One region of the Exiguobacterium sp. s6 genome, then DNA from elsewhere that is predicted to be linked to it. Evidence: predicted binding sites of a transcription regulator. Region 1 holds the regulator's gene; each other region holds the start of a gene.
The links. Region 1 encodes Rex, which represses fermentation and respiration genes when NADH is low (regulators of the CRP and FNR family bind a similar motif). Its sites were predicted from a motif close to TTGTGAAATATTTCACAA; they were not measured.
Positions count from the first base shown of each region.

Region 1 (4,684 bases):
GCCGGGTCACGGGTGAGAACACGCTCGTCGAGACGTTGTACGGCTATAAGAGCCTAGACGACCAAGACATCGAAAGCGTCATCGTCGTCGACCGCAACCTCGGCGTTCAGCCGAAAGCGAGCGATGCGTATTATCAAATCGCACCGGGACGAGAAGCGACTGAAGAAGAGGCGGCGAAGTTCGAGGACATCGTCAACGAGTTTGACGAAGAGCAATTGTTCGCCCAAGTCATCTCGACGCATGAGGCAAAATATGTGACGAACGACGAAGAGGCGCTCACATTCTACAAAGTGTTCGTCCGTGACGTCGATACGAACGAGTACGTGTTTTTTATCACGGAAGACGGCATCAAGCTCGACTTCCACACGCGCGGTTTCCAACCGTTGCGTTATTTCTAAACGTAAAACAGGGAAGCTGACCTCCACAATGGAGTGCGGCTTCCCTGTTTTTATACTTCTGGATGATGTTTCTTTTGTTTATACCACATATTCACTCGGCTCACGACATAGACGATCAAGGCGAGCACCCACATGAGGAGCGTCGACTGATAGAAGTGGCCCCATACCGAGCCGGGCGTGTAAAAGCTGTGCACGGTCACATCGACCGGCCAGACGACGAGGCGGATAAAGAGCGTGCTCATGAGCAGACCGCTCAACAAGCTGATGACAATCCCGCTCCACGTCTGGATGATGAAGCCGATGACGACCGGCAGGAAATAAAACAGGAACGACGGGACGACGGTCGGTTCCCCACGAATCAGTTCGGATACGTACTCCGTCCCGGTCGGCACGATGTAGGCGAGACCAGTCAGGAAGGCGTGCATCCACTCGATTCGCATCGCACGGAATCGCATCATGAATGGAGCTCCTCCCATTCTGCATACAGCGCCGTGATCGATTCTTTCGTCGCATCGGACTCGGTCGACAGTTCCTGTGCCCGAGCGAAGTCGTTGAAGACGTCCGGTTCACACAACAGCTGCTCGATTTCCTCGAGCCGGGCCTCGTGTTGCTCAATCGTGAGCTCGATCTCCTCGATCCGTTGTTTCATCCGGCGCTCCTCGCGTTGCTGTTCCTTGTCGGCGCGCTGTTTCTTGACGATGACTTGTTTCGTCTCTTCACGAGCGAGTCGGGCCAGTTCTTCGAGTTCTTCTTTCTTCTCGACGTAGTACGAGTAATCACCGAGGTATTCGTCGATGCCGTTCGGCGTGATCTCCAAGACGCGCGTCGCGAGCCGGTCGATGAAGTAACGGTCGTGGGAGACGAACAAGATCGTGCCCGGGTAGTCGACGAGGGCGTTCTCGAGAATCATCTTCGAGTCGAGGTCCAAGTGGTTCGTCGGCTCATCCAAGATGAGCAAGTTCGGCTGCTCGAGCTTCAGTTTCGCGAGCGTCAAGCGGGCCCGCTCTCCACCCGACAGTTCATGGACGCGCTTCATCACGTCGTCACCACTGAACAGGAACTGACCAAGCAGGCTGCGGACTTCTTGTTCGCGCATGAGCGGCCAGTCGTTCCAAATCTCGTCGATGACGCGGTTGGCATCCGACAAGTTCTGTTGTTCCTGGTCGTAGTAGCCGATCTCGACGCCGGTGCCGTAGCGGATGTCACCGGTGAGCGTCGGCTGTTGTTTCGTCAACACTTTCAAGAGCGTCGATTTGCCGACTCCGTTCGGACCGACGAGGGCGACCGATTCGCCGCGTTGCAGCTGAAAGCGGAGATGCTGGGCGATCGGCTCCTCATAGCCGATGGCGAGGTCGCTGCCGCTCAACACGTCGTTCCCGCTTTGGCGTTTGATTGAGAACGAGAGGACGGCACTGCGCTCGTCACCGTCCGGCGCTTCCATCCGATCGACTTTCTCGAGACGTTTGCGGACGCTCTGGGCCCGTTTCGTCGTCGTCGCCCGGGCGATGTTGCGCTGGATGAAGTCCTGCATCTTGGCGATCTCTTCTTGTTGGGATTCGAACTGCTTCTTCTCTTGCTCATAGATCGCGGCCTTCTGCTCGAGATACTTCGTATAGTTGCCGACGAAACGACGGCTCCGGTGGCGAGAAAGCTCATAGACGACCGAGACGACGCGGTCGAGGAAGTAGCGGTCGTGGGAGACGATCAAGACGGCGCCTTTATAACCGCTCAAATACTTCTCGAGCCAGCCGAGCGTCTCGATGTCCAAATGGTTCGTCGGCTCATCCAAGATGAGCAGGTCTGGACTTTGAAGCAGCATCTTCGCCAGGGCGAGGCGGGTCCGTTGTCCACCGGAGAGCGTATCGATGCGGCGCTCGAAGTCGTCCGGATAGAAGCGCATCCCGTGAAGGACGGAGCGGATCGTCGCCTCGTATTGATAGCCGCCGCGGTCTTTGAACGTATGCTGTTCTTCATCGTAAGACGACAACAGGCGCTCATAGGCGGCCGGGTCGTTCAAGATGCGCTCAGATCCCATGTCTTGTTCCATGCGGCGCAGCGTTTTTTCCTGTTCAATTAAATCGGTGAAGACGGTGAGCATCTCGTTCCAAATCGTCTCGTTCGATTCAAGTCCTGAATCTTGGGCCAGATAGCCGATCGTCACATCTTTTGGCTTCATGATATCGCCTGAGTCATAGTTGTATTCCCCGGCGATGACTTTGAGCAGTGTCGACTTGCCGGCGCCGTTCCGGCCGACGAGGGCGACGCGTTCGCCTTCTTGGATTTCGAGTTTGACGTTCTCTAAAATCGGCTCGACGCCGAATGATTTCGATAAGTTATTGACTTGCAGTAGGATCAAGTGAAAAAACCCCTTTCTCTCTATTTAGTATACTGTATTTTTTAGTCTTTTCAGGTATATTCGTTGAGTGGTTATGTGAATTCGTTTACAATCAAGGTGTATGAAATTAGATTCGTTTGAAACGCGTCGTAAAAAGGAGGCTCTTTCCGTTGAGTCAAAACGAACCAAAGATTCCGCAAGCGACAGCCAAACGGTTGCCACTATACTATCGGTTTATCCAAAGCCTGCATTCATCAGGAAAACAGCGTGTCTCTTCTGCTGAACTGAGTGAGGCGGTCAAGGTCGATTCGGCCACGATCCGTCGCGATTTCTCGTACTTCGGTGCGCTCGGTAAAAAGGGATATGGCTATAACGTACAGTATCTGTTAGACTTTTTCCGTAAGACACTGAATCAGGACGAGATTACGAACGTCGCCTTGGTCGGGGTTGGTCATCTCGGGACAGCTTTCGTCAACTATAACTTCCTTAAAAACAATAACACACATATCGTCGTCGGGTTCGACGCAGACGAGACAAAAGTCGGCACGACGATGTCCGGTGTCCCGATTCATCACGTCGATGAGATGGAACAGATTATGAAGCAAAACAAGATTGACGTCGCGATTTTGACGGTGCCGTCTGCCTATGCACAGCCTGTCGCGGATGACTTGGTCCGCTTCGGCATCAAAGGCATCTTGAACTTTACACCGGCCAGGCTTACTGTGCCGGATACGGTCCGCGTCCATCATATCGACTTGTCGATCGAACTCCAGTCGCTCATTTACTTTATGCAACACTATCCATCTGCTGAGGGGGTCCATCAATAATGGAATTACTATTATCGTCACTCGTCGTCGGTATTCCAGGCGGAGCAAGTCTGTTTGTCATCGCGATTATCGCGCTCATCATCTTCGGGCCGAAGAAATTGCCTGAGTTCGGCCGTGCCGCCGGACAGACGCTCCGTGAGTTCAAAAATGCCACGAGTGGCATGATGAACGAGCATGACGAGAAAGACAAGAAAGAAATTGAGAAGAAAGAGCAGTAAGCGATGAGCCATCAACCTGATCAAGAACGGGCACTGTCCGACCACTTGACAGAGCTGCGGAGACGACTGATGCTGTCGGCATTTGTCGTCTTTGCCTTCTTTTTGATTGCTTTGCCGAGTGTCAAATATGTGCTCGCCTATCTCCAGGCCGACCTCGTCGAACGAGGCCTTGAATTGAACGCCTTTGGGGTCGCGGACCCGCTCATGATTTACTTGAACTTGGCGCTCGTCATCGGTCTCGTCGCGGCTGGTCCGTTTCTACTGTATCAACTGTGGGCGTTTGTCGCACCTGGTCTGCATCCGAACGAGCGGAAAGCGACGCTCGCCTATATTCCGATCATCTTTATCTTGTTCCTCGTCGGTTTGGCGTTTGCCTACTATTGGTTGTTCCCGCTCGTCCTCGATATCTCGACGGACCTCGGGCAAGACCTTGGTCTGACGCAAATCATCGGGGCGTCGAACTACTTCACGTTCTTGCTGCAACTGACCATCCCATTCGGACTGTTATTCCAGTTACCGGTCGTGACGATGTTCTTGACGCGCATCGGTGTCGTGACGCCGTACTTCCTGTCATCGATTCGGAAGTACGCCTACTTCGCCTTGTTCGTCGTCGCGGCCTTCATTACGCCGCCGGATTTGACGTCGCACCTCATGGTGTCACTGCCGCTCTTCTTCTTGTATGAGATTAGCTTGTCGATCTCACGCATCACGTACCGGGGCGTGCTCCGACGTGAGAAAGAGGCGATGGTGAAAGAACAGATGGATTTGATGAAACAAATGAATGAGAAGTAAACACCATGTCATGCGACGTGGTGTTTTTTTGATTTTAGGGCTATTCAATTTTGAAAAAACAACTTAAAATTAGGAGGGTTAAATCAAAAAATGGATTATTTTTGAAAGTTATAC
Region 1 covers NZ_JACSLN010000004.1:7,426-12,109, forward strand. Annotated here, with positions in the region: gene KNP75_RS13860 (hypothetical protein) at 1-398, shown strand, start outside; gene KNP75_RS13865 (hypothetical protein) at 449-856, opposite strand; gene KNP75_RS13870 (ABC-F family ATP-binding cassette domain-containing protein) at 853-2,754, opposite strand; gene KNP75_RS13875 (redox-sensing transcriptional repressor Rex) at 2,904-3,560, shown strand; gene KNP75_RS13880 (twin-arginine translocase TatA/TatE family subunit) at 3,560-3,778, shown strand; gene tatC (twin-arginine translocase subunit TatC) at 3,782-4,570, shown strand.

Region 2 (4,684 bases), on a different contig from region 1:
AAGCGCGTGATAGAGGGCGGGGGACATCTCGGCCTTGTGATCCGCCAAGTAGCGGCCATGCGGCGTCATCCCGTCTTCGTCCGTCTCGAAGAAGACGGCCCAGTCGATGAACAAGTCGCGGAACAACTCCGCGTCTTTCAAATGCCACGTGCCTTCCGAGGCGATCTCTTGTATATAGTTCGTCCATTGCGTGCTGCGCGCGAGCGCGGCCTGCTCATACAATTTTTTCAGCTCGGCCAGCAATTCGGACTCTTCTACGAGCAAAGGGAATGGAATTACTTTCCGGTCTTTTTTCATCGGCGTGGTCCTCGTTTATTCGCAGGACGCTTGACGACCGGCGGTTTATCCTCGATTCGTTTCTCGATGACGTCGCCACGGTAAATCTCGAGTTCTTTCAATTCAACGCCGAGTTGACGGGCGAACGATTTCAAATGGGTCAAATCCTCATCTGTCACGAGCGAGAGGACCGTCCCAGCCGCGTTGCCGCGTGCTGTCCGGCCTGAGCGGTGAATAAAGTCATCGATTGATTCTGGCAAGTCGAAGTGGACGACGTGCGTCACTTCCTCGATATCGAGACCACGGGCTGCGAGGCCAGTCGTGATGAGGAGCGGGTAGTCACCTTTACGGAACTCACGAAGTGTTTCGACACGTTCGCGCTTTCCTTTCAAGCTGTCGAGCATGCGATAGTTCACTTTCATTTTGTCGAGCTCACCTTTCAACGGTGGCAAGAACGACCGGTTGTTGATGAAAGCGAGCGCTTTGACGTTGTCGACGTGAGACAGGCGGCGGAGCAACTCTGGTTTATACCGACGCGTCGTCAACATGTAGCCATAGGTGACTTGTGCGCTTACCGCCCGCTCGATTTTCACGTGGGCCGGTTCGTTCAAGAATGGGGCAGCCCAAGCTTGAAGCGTGTCTGTGAGTGTCGCCGAGACGAGGGCGATTTGATGTTCATGCGCCGTATGTTTGATGATCCGTTCGGCAGATTCTGTCAAACCGCTATCGATGATTTGATCGGCTTCGTCGAGGACAATCGTATGCGTCTCGTGAAGTTTCAACTTTTTCTTCTCAATGAGTTCGACGAGTCGGCCCGGTGTCCCGACGATCAAATGTGGTTTTTTCTTCAACCGGTCGATTTGACGTTTCAACTCGACGCCACCGATGAACGAAGCGATGCGGACGTCACCTTTCTCGGTGAAGCGTTGCGCGACCGTTTGAATCTGCATGACGAGTTCACGCGTCGGCGCGACGATGACGACTTGGATGCGGTCGTTCGACGCGTCGATTTTTTCGATGGCGGGTAATAAGTAAGCAAGCGTCTTCCCGGTACCTGTCGGCGCTTCGATCGTGACGTCTTTTCCGTCAAGAAGAAGCGGGAAGGCTTCGGCTTGGACCGGCATTGGTTCAGTAAAGCCAAGGCGATCCCAGGCTTCGTTAATAAATGGTTTTGTAAAGTTCATATCAATTCTCCTTATCGTGGGGCAAAAACAAAGGAAGCATAAGCGCTCCCTGTCTTAGATATAGCGAACATGTTCAGTATCTTGGTCGAATGAAGAACGGAGTGTCTGTGTGAACGTCTGTCCGTCCTCGATGAGTTTGATGTGCACATCGATTTGGTCAGCCGACGCCTCGACGCCTTCGACGGTGAAGCCTTGATACACACGGTACTGCAATTCTTTCGTCAACCGTTCGTATGAAGCGAGCTCTGGATACGTCGCTGCCACGTCAATCGGGCGCGAGATGAGAGCAACGAGCAAGTTATCGCGGTAGTCGATGAAATCCTCGTTTTCGATGTCGTCGTCAAACCGAATCCAAAAACCTGCGTCTTCAAATTCTGTGATGAATCCGTCACGTTGTTCACCGTTTTCCTCTACTTTAAGAGAGATGCGGTCACCGGTCTTTAAATCGTGAGCGGCTGTCAATAATTCGTACGTCATGGGAAGAACCCCTTCCTCTTCTACAATGTTCTGCCTTCATTGTGTCCGATATAAGGCAAAAATTCAAGTTCTATCCCCGAGGTGTGAGGTACATCACTACGAAAACTGTATAAATCGTCACATCCCATCTGAAATGATACAGAAATGAGTTGAATCCTGCCGTAACAAGACTTATCTGTTTCAGAAGGAAGGGTGTTTGCATTATAACAGTATTTAAAGCGCTTACAAAAACGGCTTTATGCCAACGTTCATGAGATTGTTACAACTTTCACAAGAATGTAAAACAAAATGTTCACGTTTTCACGTACACTCAATTTATAGAAAGCACGCAGTTATCTCAACTATGAGGAGTGACCCACAATGGCAACCGAAATTAAATCAGCCTGGTCAGGATTTGTACCTGGGCAGTGGACGAACGAAGTGAACGTCGGTGAGTTTATCCGTTTGAACCGACACGAATACACAGGGGACGATCGTTTCCTCGTCGGACCGACCGATGCGACGAACCGTCTTTGGGCACAAGTGATGGAATTGACGAAAGAAGAGCGGGAACGCGGTGGTGTTTGGGCGGTCGATCAAAACAACCCATCGACAATCGTCTCGCACGGACCGGGATACTTAAACAAAGAGCTCGAGAAAGTGGTCGGTGTTCAAACGGACGAGCCGTTCAAACGTTCGATCCATCCAAACGGCGGCATCCGAATGGTCGACGCTGCCCTTGAGTCATACGGTTTCGAGCCGAACCCTGAAATCACAAAGATTTATTCGGAAATTCGCAAAACGCATAACCAAGGTGTCTTCGATGCGTACACACCTGAGATGCGGGCGGCGCGGAAGTCAGGGATCATCACAGGTCTTCCTGACGCTTACGGCCGGGGACGGATCATCGGCGACTACCGTCGTGTTGCCTTGTACGGGTTAGACTTCTTGATTGCAGAACGTAAAAAAGACTTGGCGAACCGTGGCGGTTTCTTATCAGAGTCAGATATTCGGACACGGGAAGAAATGTCTGAGCAGCTCCGGGCCCTCCAAGAGTTGAAACAACTCGGTGCGGCGTACGGGTTTGACCTCGGCCGTCCGGCGGAAAATACACAAGAGGCGTACCAATGGGTATACCTTGCATATCTCGCAGCCGTCAAAGAACAGAACGGCGCCGCGATGTCACTTGGACGTGTCTCGACATTCCTCGATGTTTACGCAGAACGTGATATCGAAGCAGGTCGTTTGACCGAGTCAGACGTTCAAGAAATCGTCGACCACTTCATCATGAAGCTCCGGATCGTCAAATTCTTGCGCACGCCTGACTACAACGAATTGTTCTCGGGTGACCCAACGTGGGTGACCGAGTCAATCGGTGGGATGAGTGAGGATGGTCGCTCGAACGTGACGAAGAGCTCATTCCGCTTCTTGCATTCACTCTCAAACCTCGGGCCAGCACCAGAACCGAACTTGACGGTGCTTTGGTCGACGAAATTGCCAGAAGGATTTAAACAATATTGCGCGAAGATGTCGATTGAGACGTCTGCGATCCAATATGAAAACGACGACCTCATGCTTCCAGAGTTTGGCGACGACTACGGCATCGCCTGCTGTGTGTCACCGATGAAGATCGGGAAACAGATGCAGTTCTTCGGTGCCCGCGCCAACATGGCAAAAGCACTCCTTTACAGCATGAACGGAGGCCGCGATGAGAAGAGCGGCGACCAAATCGCGCCGGTTTGGGAGATGAACACCGAAGACGTGCTCACGTACGACAAAGTGTATGCCGACTTCGATCGGACGCTCGATTGGCTCGCCGAGCTCTACGTCAACACGCTCAACGTCATCCACTTCATGCACGATAAATATGCGTATGAACGGATCGAGATGGCACTTCATGACCCAGAAATCCTACGGACGATGGCATGCGGAATCGCCGGTCTCTCGGTCACAGCAGATAGTCTGTCAGCCATCAAATATGCGACCGTGAAACCGGTCCGAAACGAGCAAGGCATTGCTGTCGACTTCGAGACAGAAGGCGACTTCCCTAAATTCGGAAACAACGATGACCGTGTCGATTCAATCGCCGTCGAACTCGTTGAGTCGTTCATGGAAAAAGTGCGTAAGCATAAAACATACCGCGACGCGCTCCATACGCAATCGGTCTTGACGATCACATCAAACGTCGTCTACGGCAAGAAAACAGGGAACACACCGGACGGACGCCGTGCCGGCGAACCGTTCGCCCCAGGTGCGAACCCGATGCATGGCCGCGATACGAAAGGTGCTGCCGCATCGCTCTCATCAGTCGCGAAACTTCCGTTCGAGCATGCGCAAGACGGGATCTCATACACGTTCTCGATCGTACCGAAAGCACTAGGCAAAGAAGAAGTAGCTCGTGAACTCAACTTAGCGGCACTTCTTGACGGCTATATGGGCGGCGAGCATAAAGGACATCACTTGAACGTCAACGTCTTCAACCGTGAAACGTTGCTCGATGCGATGGAGCATCCGGAAGAATATCCACAGCTCACCATCCGCGTCTCTGGCTATGCGGTCAACTTCATCAAGTTGACGCGCGAACAACAAATCGACGTCATCAACCGGACGTTCCACGGTTCATTGTAAGTAATCAAGGCTTGGCGGCCTTCTTCTGAAGGCCGCTCATTCGTTAGGAGGTCATTTCGATGACAATGGGATATGTACACTCGGTCGAATCGTTTGGAACCGTTGACGGCCCGGGAATTCGTTTTATCGTCTTTTTACAA
Region 2 covers NZ_JACSLN010000003.1:72,247-76,930, reverse strand. Annotated here, with positions in the region: gene KNP75_RS13120 (hypothetical protein) at 1-297, opposite strand, end outside; gene KNP75_RS13115 (DEAD/DEAH box helicase) at 294-1,460, opposite strand; gene KNP75_RS13110 (hypothetical protein) at 1,515-1,937, opposite strand; gene pflB (formate C-acetyltransferase) at 2,298-4,544, shown strand; gene pflA (pyruvate formate-lyase-activating protein) at 4,604-4,684, shown strand, end outside.
Region 2: pflB (formate C-acetyltransferase) is a predicted target of Rex. The motif match lies at 2,194-2,211, and genes of this name have one in related genera.

Region 3 (4,684 bases), on a different contig from region 1:
GCGTGAATAAGTCAGCGTATTGCGGAACGCTGAGCAGTTCGTCATGTGTGCCTTGGGCGACGAGACGCCCTTCGTCCATGAACCAAATCGCATCGGCTTGTTTGATCGTATGCAGACGATGCGCGACCGTGACGAGCGTTGACTCACGTGACAACTCATCGATTGAGCGCCGAACGATTTGTTCGGTCACTAAATCAAGTCCGGTCGTCGGTTCATCGAACAAGATGATGCCGGGACGTTTTAAGAAGGCCCGGGCCAAGGCGAGCCGCTGCCGTTCGCCTCCGGATAAGCCGTAACCCCCTTCACCGAGTTCGGTATGAAGACCGTTCGGCAACTGAGCGATGACATCGTTCAGTCCGGCTGCCGTCGCCGCCTCGAGGATGCTCGCTTCGTCCGCCGCCTCACCGAGGGCGATATTATCGGCGACGGTGCCGGCGAACAAATACGGATTTTGTGAGATATAGCCAATCGTGTCATACCATGACGTATCGGTGTACGTCTCGAGCGGTTCACCGTCCACGAGGACACGTCCGCTGTCAGGTTTGACGAGCCCCGATAACACGTTCAAGACGGTTGTCTTCCCGGACCCGCTCGCCCCGACGAGCGCCATGTGGGCACCGGCAGGAATTACGCCGCTTAAAGGCTGGAGCGTGAAACGCCCCCCTTCATAGGCGAATGATGCTTCGTCGAGCTCGAGGTCGGGTGTCCGGCTCGTCAACGTCCGGTCGCCCCACTGCAGACGTTCATCCGGTGCGTCGAGCGCCTCGAAAATACGATCGGCCGCCCCCATGCTGCCGCGTCCGGTATGGAACGCACCGCCGAGGTCTTTAATGGCCAAATAGTATTCCGGAGCCAAGACGAGAATCAAAAAGCCGGAGAAGAACGTCAAGTTCTGCCAGACGACCATTTGCAGCGCCACTTCGAGCGCCACGACCCCTGTGCTGAGCATCGAGATGAACTCGAGCATGAGACCCGATAAGAACGCCGTCTTCAAGACGACCATCGTCGCGTCGCGGAAGTCGAGACTGCTCTTTTCAATCGCTTGCGCCTCACGCTCGGTCCGACCGTATAGTTTCAATGTCGTCAATCCTTGCAACACGTCCAAGAACTTTCCGGAGAACTGGTTCATCTTCTCCATCTGTTGTTCGGATTTTTTCTGCGTCGCAATCCCGATGATAATGAAAAAGATTGGGATGAACGGCGCCGTCACCATCATGATGACGCCCGAGATCCAATGTTGGCTGAAGACGACGACGAGAATGAGCAGCGGAATGATCGACGTTTGAATGACTTGCGGCCAATATTGGCTGAAGTAGGCGTCGACTTCATCGACCGCGTCCATGAAGACGCTGACTTTCTTTCCGGACTGGCCGGACAAAGATGTCTCGATCGGATTCGATGTATAACGGTCAAGCAACTGAAACCGGAGTGTCCGTTTCGCTTTCTCCGCTAGACTAGCTCCGATTCGTCCTGACATGTAGCCGAACAAAGCACGCGTGACGAGGGCGAGAATGAGCCAGCCGAGCGCCGGGATGATGCTTTCAAACGATGCATTTTTTAAAAAGACCTGGTCGACGATATCGACGATTAAATACGCCTGCGCCAAAATCGACAATCCGATCATCACCGCGGCGATGACGAGTCCGACGATATGGCGTTTTTCAGCTAAAGCGAGAGCTTGCAGTCGTTTCACTGCGTTCATCCTTTCTATACTATCCAAAACTTTTCTTTGTGAGGATTCTCACTAATTATAACTGATGCACACGACCATGGCGAACGCTTCGCTTAGCCAGACATGCAAAAGACGCCGCGTATATCACGTGGCGTCATACGGTCGACTGTTCAAAGTATTCGGGATGGCCAATCATCAATTCACGCGCATCGAAGTGAAGCACCTCTTCTTTTCGTAAGCGCGATAAGATGTTCGACACGGTCTCCCGTGACGTGCCGGATAAGCGTGAGATTTCAATCGTCGTGAACGGACACCGGACGCGAACCCCCTCTGCTTCCGGTTCCCCGAGGTCTTCAATCAAGTAATGGATCGTGTTGAGTACGCGTTCGGTCGCACTCGGAGTGATGATGTCCTGCACCCGTCGCTCGTGCAAGTCGAGAATCCGATTCATCTGTCCGACGATATGGAGTAACATCGACGCGTTCCGAGAGACGAGTTGTTCGAATCGGTCCGTCGGCATATAGATGACCTCGATATCGGTCAACGCCTCCGCCGAATGTTGATAATACGGTTCCGTCATCAAGCCGCGATACGGGAACAGTTGCTTCGGTTTCAAGTAGTCCGTATATTGATGGGTCGCCGTCTCGTTGTTGCGCTCGAGCTTCACGTAACCGCTGATTAAAAAGTAGACGCGCTCCCGAGGATCGCCTTCCATGAATAAGAGCTGTCCTTTCCGGTACGTTCGACAATAGACATGGGGCAACAGTGCCTCGAGCTCACGGGCGGTACATTTGGTGAATACATCGAGTTGCCGCAAGTCGTCTACGGTCCATTTCGGTTTCATGTTGAACCCTCCAATCTATCTTGCCTCTCCTTTTAGTATAGTTGGATTCAATTTGAAAACGCTTGCAAAATCCAACGATTTTCTGACAAAAAAAGAGGGGCTTTCACCCTCTTCGTCACAGCACGTTATTCAGTCGAGCATCAACTCCATGATCGCATCTTGCAGGTCACGGTCGAGTTCAAGCGCGTGCAAATCGAACAACCATGCCTCGAGTCGCGTCTTCGCTGCCGCCGATCGATACAACTTGTCTTTTAAATCATAAGAAATCTCGGCGCGGTCCAAGAAACGATACAAGCGATCGAGCCGGTGATCGTTCGCCGTCAGTTCGACCGGGAGCGACACCGTCATCTCTTCATCAATCGGACCGAGTTCGAGGCGCAGTGTCTGGGTCTCTCGATTGTATTCACCAGAACCGGTCACACCTCGGAGGAGTAACGTGACGTTACGGTCAGACGGCAAGACGGTCCGGTCACCTGTAACGTGAATGTGGAGTTTCCGTTCCTCCCAATCAAGCGTGAACGTCGTCTCAGCGTAAGCACCCGTCTCATAGTCACGGTCCGACCCGTTGTCTTCATAGAGCGTGAACGTATTCGACGCGCCCGGGAAGATGAGCACTTCCAAATCGGCCGGATTATCCGTATCGTTACGACCCGAGTAATGCCGTGCCATCGGGATGATGGCCCCTGCTTTCGCGAACACTGCTTGTTCGTCAAGTCCCCGGAACACCCGAACCGACTTCTCTCCCGCATAGCGATGACCGGTAAAGAAATCGAACCAGTCACCTTTTGGTAACCAGACGTTCGTCGCTGCGACGTGGAGCTGTTTATTCATCGGCTCGACGATCGGAGAGACGATGAGCTCACTGCCGAAGTAGTATTCGTTCGGTACTTCATACGCCGCGTCCTCGTCCGGATGTTCATAATACATCGGTAAGATGAGCGGCAAGGCACCCGCGTGGTTCCGCCAGTTCATCGTATAGATGTACGGGATCAATTGATGGCGCAGACGCAAGAACGTCTTCATCGATCGCTCCGCCTCGAGACCGAAGCGCCACGGCTCCTTCCCGTTGAACGTACTGAACGTCGAGTGCAGGCGCATAATCGGACTGAACACACCGAACGCGACCCAACGTGCGGCGAGCTCATCGTCTTTTGAACCTCGGTAATGCCCACCGATATCGTGACTCCACCAACCATAGCCGATATTGGAAGCCGTCGCCGTAAAGTACGGCTGGAACGCGAGCGACGCCCACGAAATCAACGTGTCTCCCGAGAAACCGACCGGATAGCGGTGACTGCCCGGGCCCGAATAACGGGAGAAGATGATTGGTCGATCGCCATCCCGGGCGATGTCGGCCGCATGATAGTGGTTCAGCATCCAGAGCGGGTCGAGCCCTTCCATTTTCGACGTCGAGCCTTGTTGCCAGTCGATCCACCAGAAATCGACGCCGTCGTCTTCATGCGGATGATGCATCTGCTCGAAATAGGCTTGAATGAAGCGTTTATCGGAAAAGTCGAACGGGATGCGGTCGCCTTGGGACGGATCGATGCCCATCGCCTCGGCCATCGCCACATATTGGTCTTCGAAGGCACGCACACCATCCGCCGGATGCAAGTTCAACGTGACGAGCAACCCTTCTTGCTTGAGCCACGTCAAGAATCCTTTCGGGTCCGGGAACAAGTTCTTGTTCCATGAATAGCCCGTCCATCCGCTCCCGTATTCTTCGGGGACATCGGTGACGTGCCAATCCATGTCGATGACGCTGACCGAGAACGGGATGTCCTCTGTCTTAAACCGACGCATGAGTTCTTTATATTCCGTCTCGTCGTAGCGCCAATAGCGGCTCCACCAGTTGCCGAGCGCTTTTCGTGGCAACAGCGGCGTCGAGCCGGTCAATTGATAGAAATCACGGAGTGCGCGTTTATACTCATGCCCATACCCGAAGTAATACAAGTCATGGATATGTTTACGCCGCGGTTCGACGAAACGGTCCTCGGTCATGATGAACGAATCAGAGTCATCGATGACGGCATACCCTTGTTTCGAGGCGATGCCTTCACCGAGTTCGGTCGCCCCGTCGACGTGGTCGAGCGTTCGCGCCGTCCCTTTCAACGTCCGCTCCGGTCCGTTAAACGTATAGCGGCTATAATACGTACTGAAGTTCCCTT
Region 3 covers NZ_JACSLN010000001.1:114,175-118,858, reverse strand. Annotated here, with positions in the region: gene cydD (thiol reductant ABC exporter subunit CydD) at 1-1,702, opposite strand, end outside; gene KNP75_RS00720 (Crp/Fnr family transcriptional regulator) at 1,827-2,516, opposite strand; gene KNP75_RS00715 (glycoside hydrolase family 31 protein) at 2,646-4,684, opposite strand, start outside.
Region 3: cydD (thiol reductant ABC exporter subunit CydD) is a predicted target of Rex. The motif match lies at 1,730-1,747, and genes of this name have one in related genera.

Region 4 (4,684 bases), on a different contig from region 1:
CTATTATATTAAGTGATCTGACAATTGTATATTTATTTTTCAAGAAAAAACGGCCTCCCTCTTAGGAGGGAAACCGTTTAGATATTGTAAGACTTATACGCCTTCGTAAGCAGCGTACATGATTTCTTTCAATTCTTCGACGAGCGGCATTTTCGGGTTAGCCGTCGTACATTGGTCTTCGAACGCGTCGACTGCCATCTTGTCGATTTTCGCGTCGAGGTCCGCTTTCTTGATGCCTTGGGCTTTGAACGAGAGCTTGATGTTCAAGCGCTGACCGAGCTCGATGATCGCTTGGATGAGCGACTCGACGCCTTCTTCCGTCGTGCTGGCTGGAAGTCCGAGGTAGCGCGCGATTTCAGCGTAACGCTCGTCGGCGATGAATGACTCATATTTCGGGAACGCCGCGAGTTTCGATGGGCGTGTCGCGTTATAGCGGATGACGTGCGGCATAAGGATCGCGTTCGTCCGTCCGTGTGGGACATGGAACTCGCCACCGATTTTGTGTGCGATCGAGTGGTTGATACCGAGGAACGCGTTCGCGAACGCCATACCAGCCATTGTCGATGCGTTGTGGACTTTCTGACGCGCTTCGGCGTCACTGCCGTTCTCATACGCTTTCGGGAGGTAATCGAAGATCATCTTCATCGAACGAAGCGCGAGTCCATCCGTATAGTCGTTTGCCATGACCGAAACGTACGCTTCGATGGCGTGTGTCAACACGTCCATACCTGTATCAGCCGTGATTGAAGCTGGGACCGTCATGACGAACTCAGGGTCGACGATGGCGACGTCCGGTGTGATCGCATAGTCAGCGATCGGGTATTTGACGTTGCGTTTCTTATCCGTGATGACCGTGAACGGTGTCACTTCAGAACCCGTACCTGATGTTGTCGGGATGGCGACGAACATCGACTTGTTGCCGAGTGTCGGGAACTTGTACGTCCGCTTGCGGATATCCATGAATTTTTGGCGAAGGTTCGAGAACTTCTCTTCTGGGCGTTCGTAGAAGAGCCACATGCCTTTCGCGGCATCCATCGGTGATCCACCACCGAGTGCGATAATCATGTCTGGTTGGAAGTGACGCATCGCTTCGGCACCACGCATGACCGTCTCGACCGATGGGTCTGGCTCGACTTGGTCGAAGATGCGGTACTCGACACCAGCCGGCAAGTTTTTGACGACTTTATCGGCAAATCCGAGTTTGACCATCATTTCATCTGTAACGATCATCGCCCGTTTTTTCGATGTGAGCGATTGAAGGTATTGGACCGAGTTTTTCTCAAAGTAAATCTTTTCAGGGACTTTAAACCATTGCATATTCACGCGACGTCTCGCCACCTTTTTCACGTTGAGTAGATGTTTCGCCGTCACGTTCTCAGAGACGGAGTTTTTACCGTACGACCCACAACCGAGTGTGAGTGATGGTGTCATTTCGTTATAGAGGTCACCGATCCCGCCGTGTGCCGTTGGCGAGTTGACGATGATGCGGCAAGCTTTCATCCGGAGTCCGAATGCGAGGATGGCGTCGTCGTCTGTCGAGTGGATGGCTGCCGTATGACCGAGACCACCGATTTCGAGCATCTTCTCAGCGATCGCGAAACCTTCTTCACGCGATTGGACTTTATAGGCTCCTAGTACTGGGCTAAGTTTCTCGTGTGAGAGCAATTCTGTCGCGCCGACCGTCTCGAGTTCGGCAATCAAGATTTTCGTGTCGGCCGGAACGCTAAGTCCAGCTTTCTCGGCGATCCAGGCTGCAGGCTTCCCGACGATTTCAGGGTTTACCGCACAAGAGTCTGTTTTAATGACGAGTGTCTCGAGTTTTGCTTTCTCTTCTGGTGAGCAGAAGTAGCAACCGAGGGCCGTCATTTCCGCTTTCACTTCTTCATACACTTCTTGGTCGACGATGATCGCTTGTTCAGATGCACAGATCATGCCGTTATCGAACGTTTTCGACAAGATGACGTCCGAGATGGCACGTTTCACTTTTGCTGTCTTGTCGATATAGGCTGGAACGTTACCAGGACCGACACCGAGGGCTGGTTTACCAGTCGAATAGGCTGATTTGACCATCGCCGCACCGCCTGTTGCGAGGACCATGGCGACTCCTGGGTGGTTCATAAGTGCTTTCGTCGCGTCGAGTGACGGTTTTTCAACCCATTGGATCAAATGTTCCGGTGCGCCGGCTTCGATGGCTGCGTCACGAAGGATGCGTGCCGCTTCACTTGAACACTGTTGTGCCGACGGGTGGAAGCCGAAGATGATCGGGTTACGCGTTTTGATGGCGATGATTGCTTTGAACATCGTCGTTGATGTCGGGTTCGTGACCGGTGTGACCCCGGCGACGACACCGACTGGTTCCGCGATGTACGTGATGCCGTTTTGCTCATCGTCTTCGATGACGCCGACCGTCTTCTCACCACGGAGTGAGTTATAAATATATTCTGTCGCAAAGATGTTTTTGATCATCTTATCTTCAAACACACCGCGACCAGTTTCTTCATATGCATGTTTCGCGAGTGCGACGTGTTGTTCGAGACCGGCTAGCGCCATCGCCTGAACGATCGCATCGATTTTCTCTTGATCAAACGTCATTAACGTGTCGAGCGCTGTATGTGCTCGTGTGACGAGCGTGTCGACCATCTGTTCTGCTGATGTTTCCACTACTGCTTTCTCTTTAACTGCCATGTTGGGTTCCTCCTCATGAATGAGAGCTTATACTGCTGACTTGATGGAGAGCACGGGGCGATCAGTGGTTTGATAAGAGTTTGTGCTTTCCTTCACATTCATAGAATACAACGTTTCCAACAATTTGTGCGTGACAACAATGTGAACTCTTTCACAATATTTTTTTGAAGAATGAGGATAGGTCTTGCTTTTTGATAGGACGCTCAGTAAAATCGTATGCGTTTTCATGAAAAGATGAAGTCTAACAAATGTAAACGCTTACATATATTGTGACGCCTGTTTGTCTGATGTGCTGTGCAATTTGTCACGCAACAAGGATTGGTCGTCCACCCCGCCCTCGGTCGTGTATAATGAAGAAAGAACCTAATTAGGAAGTGACATGACTATGCCGAGACAAGACGCAGCCGATCAGTTCGTAAAACTGATCCCATTAATCCGCAGGAAGTTGTTACGCCGTTCCGACCTCCCGCAAATCCCAAACTTGAACTTTTCCCACTTTCATCTCCTCATGTTGATTGAGGATGAAGGCGCCGTGACGAACGGACACATCAGCGAGACGCTATCGATCGCCCCGCCAAACGTGACGCCGCTCATCACGAAGCTCGTCGATGAGGGCTACATCACCCGCGTGCCGGACGAGCGTGACCGCCGTGTCATCTGGAACCAATTGACCGACAAAGGTGAGCTCGTTCTTCGCGAGCGTCGCGACTCGTTTCGACGCTTGTTCGAGGACCGCCTCGCTTTTTTAGACGAGGAAGAGACGGATCGATTGATTGACAGCCTGAAGACGTTGACGGAGATCGTCGAGAAAATGGATAAGAGCGAGGGATGATTTTTACTCGTCAACATCCACGTCTTCTTATATAATCGAGGATGAATCAATCGAACAATGGAAAGAGAGATGACATGTAATGGGTCGTAAATGGAACAACATTAAAGAGAAAAAGGCGTCAAAAGACGCCAATACGAGTCGCATTTATGCGAAGTTCGGCCGTGAAATCTACGTAGCCGCCCGCCAAGGGGAACCAGATCCAGAATCAAACCAAGCGCTCAAATTCGTCGTTGAACGGGCGAAGACGTACAACGTCCCACGCGCCATCATCGACCGCGCCATCGACAAGGCGAAAGGCGGCGACGAAGAGAACTTCGATGAGCTCCGCTATGAAGGGTTTGGACCGAACGGCTCGATGCTCATCGTCGACACGCTCACGAACAACGTCAACCGGACGGCGTCTGAAGTCCGCGCCGCTTTCGGTAAAAACGGCGGCAACATGGGTGTCAGCGGATCGGTCGCTTACATGTTTGACGCGACGGCCGTCATCGGTGTCAGCGGCATGTCTGCTGACGACGTACTCGAACTCATGATGGAGCACGATCTTGACGTTCGCGATGTCATCGAAGAAGATGAGACGATTATCGTTTATGCGGAACCAGAAGCGTTCCATGCCGTCCAGACTGCTTTCAAAGCTGCAGGCATCGAGACGTTTGAAGTCGCCGAGTTGACGATGTTGCCACAAAACGAGATCGCCCTCGACGACGAGTCGAAAGAACAGTTCGAAAAACTGCTCGACGTCCTCGAAGATCTTGAAGACGTGCGCCAGGTGTACCATAACGTTGAATGATCATGAACGAGCGATAACTTTTCGGAGTTATCGCTTTTTTTGAACAATCGATTTGACAACCCGAAAAACGTATGTTAAATTTCAAAAGTCTTTATCATATTAAAGTGATAACAAGAGAAAGAGTTTTGAAAGAAAGGTGTTGTAATTGATGAATGCTGTCTTATTAGCTGTTATCGTATTATTCGCTCTTGCGATCAGTCGAGTTCACATCGTCTTATCGCTCATCCTTGCCGCGGTCGTCGGTGGTCTGGTCGGAGGTCTCGGGTTTAATGAGACGTTGACCGCCTTCAGCGACGGTCTTGGCGGAGGGGCTACCATCGCCCTCAGTTACGCGTTGCTCGGCGCATTTGCCGTCGGTCTATCAAAAACAGGGCTCC
Region 4 covers NZ_JACSLN010000001.1:1,441,867-1,446,550, forward strand. Annotated here, with positions in the region: gene adhE (bifunctional acetaldehyde-CoA/alcohol dehydrogenase) at 94-2,685, opposite strand; gene KNP75_RS07480 (MarR family winged helix-turn-helix transcriptional regulator) at 3,071-3,517, shown strand; gene KNP75_RS07485 (YebC/PmpR family DNA-binding transcriptional regulator) at 3,597-4,307, shown strand; gene KNP75_RS07490 (Na+/H+ antiporter family protein) at 4,456-4,684, shown strand, end outside.
Region 4: adhE (bifunctional acetaldehyde-CoA/alcohol dehydrogenase) is a predicted target of Rex. The motif match lies at 2,825-2,842, and genes of this name have one in related genera.